3 regions of the Serratia sp. CoH_122_TC_1 genome follow, and region 1 is predicted to be linked to each of the others. Evidence: predicted binding sites of a transcription regulator. Region 1 holds the regulator's gene; each other region holds the start of a gene.
What was found. Region 1 encodes CRP, which controls carbon source genes, mostly activating them, when cyclic AMP is high. Its sites were predicted from a motif close to ATGTGANNNNNNTCACAT; they were not measured.

Region 1 (2,272 bases):
GTAAACAGCCCGTACCAGGCGGTACCCACGACGTATAGCAGCGGTGCGTGCCAAAGCGGAACTGTACCGGCCATACTGAGGGAGAAAATGGCGGCAACCAGCGAGGCGGGCAACAGGCGGGCATGTAACGGACTTATTTCACCGCTGACGCCGAGAAGCAGTGCCAGGCCAAGCATCAACACCGGCAACGGCAAGTGCCAAAGCAATGCTTGCTGTAATAGCAGGCTGCTGAGTGCAAATAGAGAGCCACCGACGATCAGACGTTTGAAGAAGCGTTTGTGAGGGGTGTCTAGCCCGGCAATATTGCAGCAGGCAGGAACCAGGGAAAATAATAGGCCGTATTGCAGTTGGCCGCTCAACAGGCCGAGTAACACTGGCAGGCACAGCACCAGCGTTTGCCGCAGTGCATAGTTGACTTCCGGGTGGTAAATCAGTCTGCGCCACATGATGACTTGGGGCATAAAAAAACGGCGCGAATCATCGCGCCGTTTTTTCAGTGATTAACGCGTGCCGTAAACGACAATGGTTTTGCCGTGGGCGGAGATCAGGTTTTGATCTTCAAGCATTTTCAGAATACGGCCAACGGTTTCACGTGAACAACCGACGATTTGGCCAATTTCCTGACGAGTAATTTTAATCTGCATACCATCAGGATGGGTCATGGCATCAGGTTGTTTCGCCAGGTTCAGCAGTGTTTGCGCGATACGGCCTGTAACGTCCAGGAAGGCGAGGTTACCCACTTTCTCAGATGTTATCTGCAGACGGTTTGCCATCTGGGCTGACAGGCGCATCAGGATGTCCGGGTTGACCTGAATTAACTGGCGGAATTTCTTGTAGGAAATTTCAGCCACTTCACAGGCGGTCTTCGCCCTAACCCAGGCGCTACGCTCCTGACCTTCTTCAAATAATCCAAGCTCGCCGATGAAATCCCCCTGGTTAAGGTAGGATAAAATCATCTCTTTACCTTCTTCATCCTTAATCAGCACCGCGACGGAGCCTTTGACGATGTAGTAAAGCGTTTCGGCTTTTTCACCTTGGTGAATCAGCGTACTTTTGGATGGATATTTGTGGATATGGCAATGAGACAGGAACCATTCGAGAGTAGGGTCTGTTTGCGGTTTGCCGAGAACCATTCGCTGTTATCCTCTGTTGTTATCGCTGCCTTGTGTCACAGGGGTCAGAGTTCCCTGTAAAACCTGTTGTCGCCGTTGTTTTAATGGTGGCTATCAGCAGATTTTGAGGCGTGTCATAAATATACGCTGTCGCTCTAGCATATTAACTTGCCGGGAGAGCTGCAAGCTACATTCTGTTAACATACCGGTAAAGGAGCCTTTCCCTGGGAGTTTCCCTGAAATCAGTGTCCCGGAAAGATTTATTGCGGCTCTGTTTGTAGCACAGAGTGAGGCGGGTGTCTTGTGTTGTCTCGCTTCAGCATGATTAGCATCAGGTTCCGTTGCCAGTTTCTATGCGAAAGCGTACCCTGATTTTAAGAAATTAACCGGAGTGACCAGTATGCAGGCAAGAGTTAAGTGGGTGGAAGGGTTAACGTTTCTGGGTGAATCCGCGTCTGGCCATCAGGTGTTGATGGACGGCAATGCGGGCGACAAAGCGCCCAGCCCGATGGAAATGGTGCTGATGTCGGTAGGGGGCTGTAGTGCTATCGATGTGGTGTCGATCCTGCAAAAAGGGCGTAATGATGTGCGTGATTGCGAGGTCAAGCTGACTTCTGAACGACGTGAAGAAGCACCGCGGCTGTTCACCCATATCAACCTGCACTTTATCGTGAGCGGTAAAGATCTGAGCGACAAAATCGTTGAGCGGGCGGTGAACCTCTCGGCGGAGAAATACTGCTCGGTGTCATTGATGCTGAGTAAGGCCGCAAGCGTGACTCACAGCTTTGAAATCCGCGACGTGGCCTAATGGCGAAAAGGCGCGGCTGACTGCCGCGCTCTACCCACTTATTCGATTTTTTTGCCTTCCAGCAGACGCTGCACCAAGGGTGCCATGATCAGCTCCATCGCCAGCCCCATTTTGCCGCCCGGCACCACAAGCGTATTGATGTGTGAGATAAAGGATCCCTGCAGCATCGCCAGTAAATAAGGGAAGTCGATTTGATCCAGGCCGCGGAAGTGAATCACCACAAAGCTCTCGTCCAGCGAAGGGATCGCCTTGGCGGCAAACGGATTCGACGTGTCGACCGTGGGTACCCGCTGGAAGTTGATATGGGTGCGTGAGAACTGCGGCGTAATGTAGTTGATGTAATCCTCCATCG
Region 2 (2,272 bases), on a different contig from region 1:
TTCGTACAGGATACCGGCGTTCCAGCCATAACCCCATTTGTCACCCTTCAGATGAGATATTTGGGTATCTGCCGGGATTTGTGAAACCGGGCCTGCTAACTGAGGTGGCAATTGGCCAGAACCAGCGATCAGTTTCGGCAGTTCGCCAGCATAACGCTCGAGTTTGGCTTTGGCATAAACGGCATCGAAGCCCAGGCCGAAGCTGAAGTGTTGATTGAGGCGATAAGCACCGCTCAGGTTCAGGTTCACGGTGGTCAGGTCGGTTTTACCGCCGTAAGCACCTGCGGTGTAACCGTCGTTAAATTCGGTAGCCAAGCCATAGTTGCTCGTTACCGAGCCGCCCACGGCAAACTGATCGTTAATCGGCTGAACGTAGTGCAGGTTTGGCACCCAGGCTGTTGGAGCGATGTTTTTTGCATCCAGGCTGGCACCAGAAGGTGACTTGCCTGAAATATCTACGTCCGGATCGATAAACACCGCACCGATAGAGAGCTCTGGGCGGGTGTACATCATCAGGAGGGCCGGGTTGCGGCTGGCAGAAGCCGCGGTATCTGCCATGGCGCCTTCGCCAGAATACGCACGTCCTAAACCAGCTGATGAGAACTCATTCAGCTGGAATCCGGCGGCAGACACGTTTGAAGAAATAATTGCCACTGCAGCTGCGAGAGCTGATTTAGTAAATAGGTTTTTCTGGCTCATGACCAAAACCTCATTTTATGTGTTTATTATTTAAACATGTTACATAAAGTAACAAGGAAGCGCGCGATTGTAGGGTCCGATCTCATTCAGACAAATCAGACCAGTGGCTGAATTATAGGTCCGACCTGTGAGAATGTTGCAACATTGTTTTTTAAATATTTCCAAATTGATATCAAAAGAGAGATCTGGCTAACAAAAAACCACCCCTACATAACAAAATTCTTACCATTCCTTAGCAGACAACGATTTTCGTTTGTGATTTCCATCACTTAAAACACCCATAAAAAGTAAGTGCTAGTGATCGGTTTCGCCGCAGAGTAAAATAAGCGCAGAATCTTGTATCTTTGCGCCATTCGCTAAATGGCAATTTGGACTCGCGTGATGGCGGTCCCTGAGGAGAATCAACCATGTCAAATTCGCTGAATAAATGTAGTGCCCAGGAAACGGCCGCCTGTTGCTGTGTCGATGTGGGTACCGTGATGGACAATACGGATTGCACCGCTTCCTACAGCCAGGTATTTGCTAATCAGCAGGATGCGGAGAAAATGCTGGCCGTGTTGACCGAAAAAGCCCGCAACGTGGAATCTGATCCTTGTGACATCAGCAGTAGCATTAAACCGGTTGACGGTGGCGTGGAACTGGCGGCGGATTTCACCTTTGCCTGCCAGGCTGAAACCCTGATTTTCCAGCTCGGCCTGCGTTAATCACTGCTGTAAAACGGTGTGGGGCAAACCCGCACCGCTGCCTTTCCCTTTATCCCTCTGTAGAAAGTTGCTCCTGCTCTCAGTTTTCACTTCTGACGGTTTGCCAAATGTAAACATTTGGTTAACAATGACCTCATCAGGTCAGACCTCTTTTTTTGGCCGTTGCGCTGACGTTATTTTCTTCAGGAGCGTTTATGAGTAAGGCACTGCCGTTGGTGACCCGTCACGGTGACCGTATTGCTATTGTAAATGGACTGCGTACCCCCTTTGCCAAGCAGGCAACCGCTTATCACGGTATTCCTGCGGTGGATTTGGGTAAAACGGCGGTGAGCGAACTGTTGGCCCGCAGCGGGATTGATCCGGCCCTGATCGAACAATTGGTGTTCGGCCAGGTCGTACAAATGCCAGAAGCGCCGAACATTGCGCGTGAAATCGTGTTGGGCACCGGCATGAGTGTGCATACCGATGCGTACAGCGTGTCGCGCGCGTGCGCCACCAGTTTCCAGGCGATTGCCAACGTGGCGGAAAGCATTATGGCGGGCAGTATCAGTATTGGTATTGCCGGCGGCGCTGATTCCTCTTCGGTATTGCCTATTGGCGTCAGCAAAGCGCTGGCGCGTACGCTGGTGGACGTCAACAAAGCACGCACCCTGTCACAGCGTCTCAAGTTGTTCAGCCGATTGAAATTCCGCGATCTGATGCCAGTACCGCCGGCAGTGGCTGAATACTCAACCGGCTTGCGCATGGGCGATACTGCCGAGCAAATGGCGAAAAGCCACGGTATCACCCGGGAAGAGCAGGACGCGCTGGCGCACCGTTCTCACCAATTGGCGGCCAAAGCCTGGGAGCAAGGGCTGTTGCATGATGAA
Region 3 (2,272 bases), on a different contig from region 1:
AACATACGAATACGCAAATCGGCATATTCCGCAATCTGCTGGCCCCAAATGCCGGCGGCGTTAACCACCATTTCGGCATGAATATCGTAGCGGCGTGCAGATTTATGGTCGAAAACGCGCACGCCGGTCACGCGATCGCCCACACGAATCAAACCAACCACCTGATGATAGGTCAGAATTTGTGCGCCGTGCTCACGGGCATCGAGCATATTCGCGGCGGTTAGTCGGAACGGATCAACAGTGCCATCGGGTACGCGCACTGCACCTATCAATGTTGGATTCGCCGCAGGCTCCAGGCGCAGTGCCAACTGTGGGTCAATCGCTTCGGCGTTGATGCCGGCACTGTGACAGGCGGCAATAAACTCTTGTTGGTAGGCCAACGAATCCTGCGGCAACGTAATAAACAGCCCATCGGTACGCTCAATGCAGTGATGTGCTATGCGTTTGAGGATACGGTTTTCTTCTATGCACTCGCGTGCCGACTCGCCGTCGGTCACCGCATAACGCGCACCACTGTGCAGCAGGCCATGGTTGCGGCCCGTCGCGCCAGTCGCGATGTCGTGGCGCTCAAGCAGTATGCAACGCAGTCCACGGCGCGCACAGTCACGCGCAATGCCCGCGCCGGTCGCGCCACCGCCGATGATGATCACATCCGTTTCGTTAGCCGGTGAATGGCTGCTCATGACACTCCCTCATGATCCGTGGTTATGCGTCTATTGAGCCACAGTCACTGGGGTCTTTGTTTGATAAGGAACAATAACGAACCTGAAACGAAAACATAATGTCCACAAAAAACCATGAATGTGATCATAATCACGATTTTTGGGTGTTTTTCTATTTCATAACGTTAACGAATCGCTCAAAATTCGCCGGTGCTTCATAAAAGTGTAACAATTGCGCCATTCATCACAGCGACACCAGGCTGATTTGACTAGGATGACGCTCGTTATGGAACATAAAAACACCACATTCGATATCCGCTCAATCATCAAATGAACGTACAAGATCATATTGATGTGATAACTAGATAAAGCCATCGGAGGCGCTCATGTTGAGTATTTTTAAGCCGGCAGCACACATTTCCCGTGTGCCGGTCGACAAAGTCGACCCGCTGTACCGTAAATTGCGCTGGCAAATTTTTATGGGGATTTTCTTCGGTTATGCCGCCTATTACCTGGTGCGCAAGAACTTCACCCTGGCCATGCCTTATTTGATTGACCAAGGTTTCAGCCGCGGTGACCTCGGTTTCGCGCTGTCCGGTATTTCTATCGCCTACGGTTTTTCCAAATTCATCATGGGGTCGGTGTCTGACCGCTCCAACCCGCGCGTATTCCTGCCCGCCGGCTTGATTTTGGCCGCAGCAGTGATGTTGTTCATGGGCTTCGTGCCTTGGGCAACGTCTAGCATCGCTGTCATGTTCGTGCTGCTGTTCCTGTGCGGTTGGTTCCAGGGAATGGGCTGGCCGCCGTGTGGCCGTACCATGGTGCACTGGTGGTCGCAGAAAGAACGCGGCGGTATTGTTTCGGTCTGGAACTGTGCCCACAACGTAGGTGGTGGTCTGCCGCCACTGCTGTTCCTGCTCGGTATGGCATGGTTCAACGACTGGCATGCTGCGCTGTATATGCCGGCCTTCGGTGCCATCCTGGTCGCCCTGATCGCCTTTGCCCTAATGCGTGACACCCCACAATCTTGTGGCCTGCCACCGATCGAAGAATACAAAAACGATTACCCGGACGATTACAGCGATAAAGCGGAAGAAGAGCTGACTGCCAAGCAAATCTTCATGCAATACATTCTGCCGAACAAGCTGTTGTGGTACATCGCCGTGGCCAACGTGTTCGTCTACCTGTTGCGTTACGGCATCCTGGACTGGTCACCGACCTACCTGAAAGAAGTGAAGCATTTTGCGCTGGACAAGTCTTCCTGGGCTTACTTCCTGTACGAATATGCCGGTATTCCGGGCACCCTGCTGTGCGGCTGGATGTCGGACAAGGTGTTCAAAGGTAACCGCGGTGCAACGGGCGTGTTCTTTATGACCCTGGTGACCATCGCCACCGTGGTTTACTGGCTGAACCCGGTCGGTAATCCTGGCATCGATATGGCCTGTATGATCACCATCGGCTTCCTGATTTATGGCCCGGTGATGTTGATCGGTCTGCACGCATTGGAGCTGGCGCCGAAGAAAGCAGCCGGTACCGCTGCGGGCTTCACCGGTCTGTTCGGTTACCTGGGGGGTTCCGTCGCAGCCAGCGCCATCGTCGGCTATACCGTT

Region 2: AC2FC2_RS15285 (YfcZ/YiiS family protein) is a predicted target of CRP. The motif match lies at 953-970, and genes of this name have one in related genera.
Region 3: glpT (glycerol-3-phosphate transporter) is a predicted target of CRP. The motif match lies at 802-819, and genes of this name have one in related genera.

The regions. Positions count from the first base shown of each region.
Region 1 covers NZ_JBXWLA010000013.1:20,411-22,682, reverse strand. The annotation lists gene AC2FC2_RS17095 (YccS/YhfK family putative transporter) at 1-446, opposite strand, end outside; gene crp (cAMP-activated global transcriptional regulator CRP) at 501-1,133, opposite strand; gene AC2FC2_RS17085 (OsmC family protein) at 1,513-1,920, shown strand; gene AC2FC2_RS17080 (phosphoribulokinase) at 1,959-2,272, opposite strand, start outside.
Region 2 covers NZ_JBXWLA010000011.1:41,229-43,500, forward strand. The annotation lists gene fadL (long-chain fatty acid transporter FadL) at 1-699, opposite strand, end outside; gene AC2FC2_RS15285 (YfcZ/YiiS family protein) at 1,107-1,403, shown strand; gene fadI (acetyl-CoA C-acyltransferase FadI) at 1,598-2,272, shown strand, end outside.
Region 3 covers NZ_JBXWLA010000006.1:227,613-229,884, reverse strand. The annotation lists gene glpA (anaerobic glycerol-3-phosphate dehydrogenase subunit A) at 1-683, opposite strand, end outside; gene glpT (glycerol-3-phosphate transporter) at 1,049-2,272, shown strand, end outside.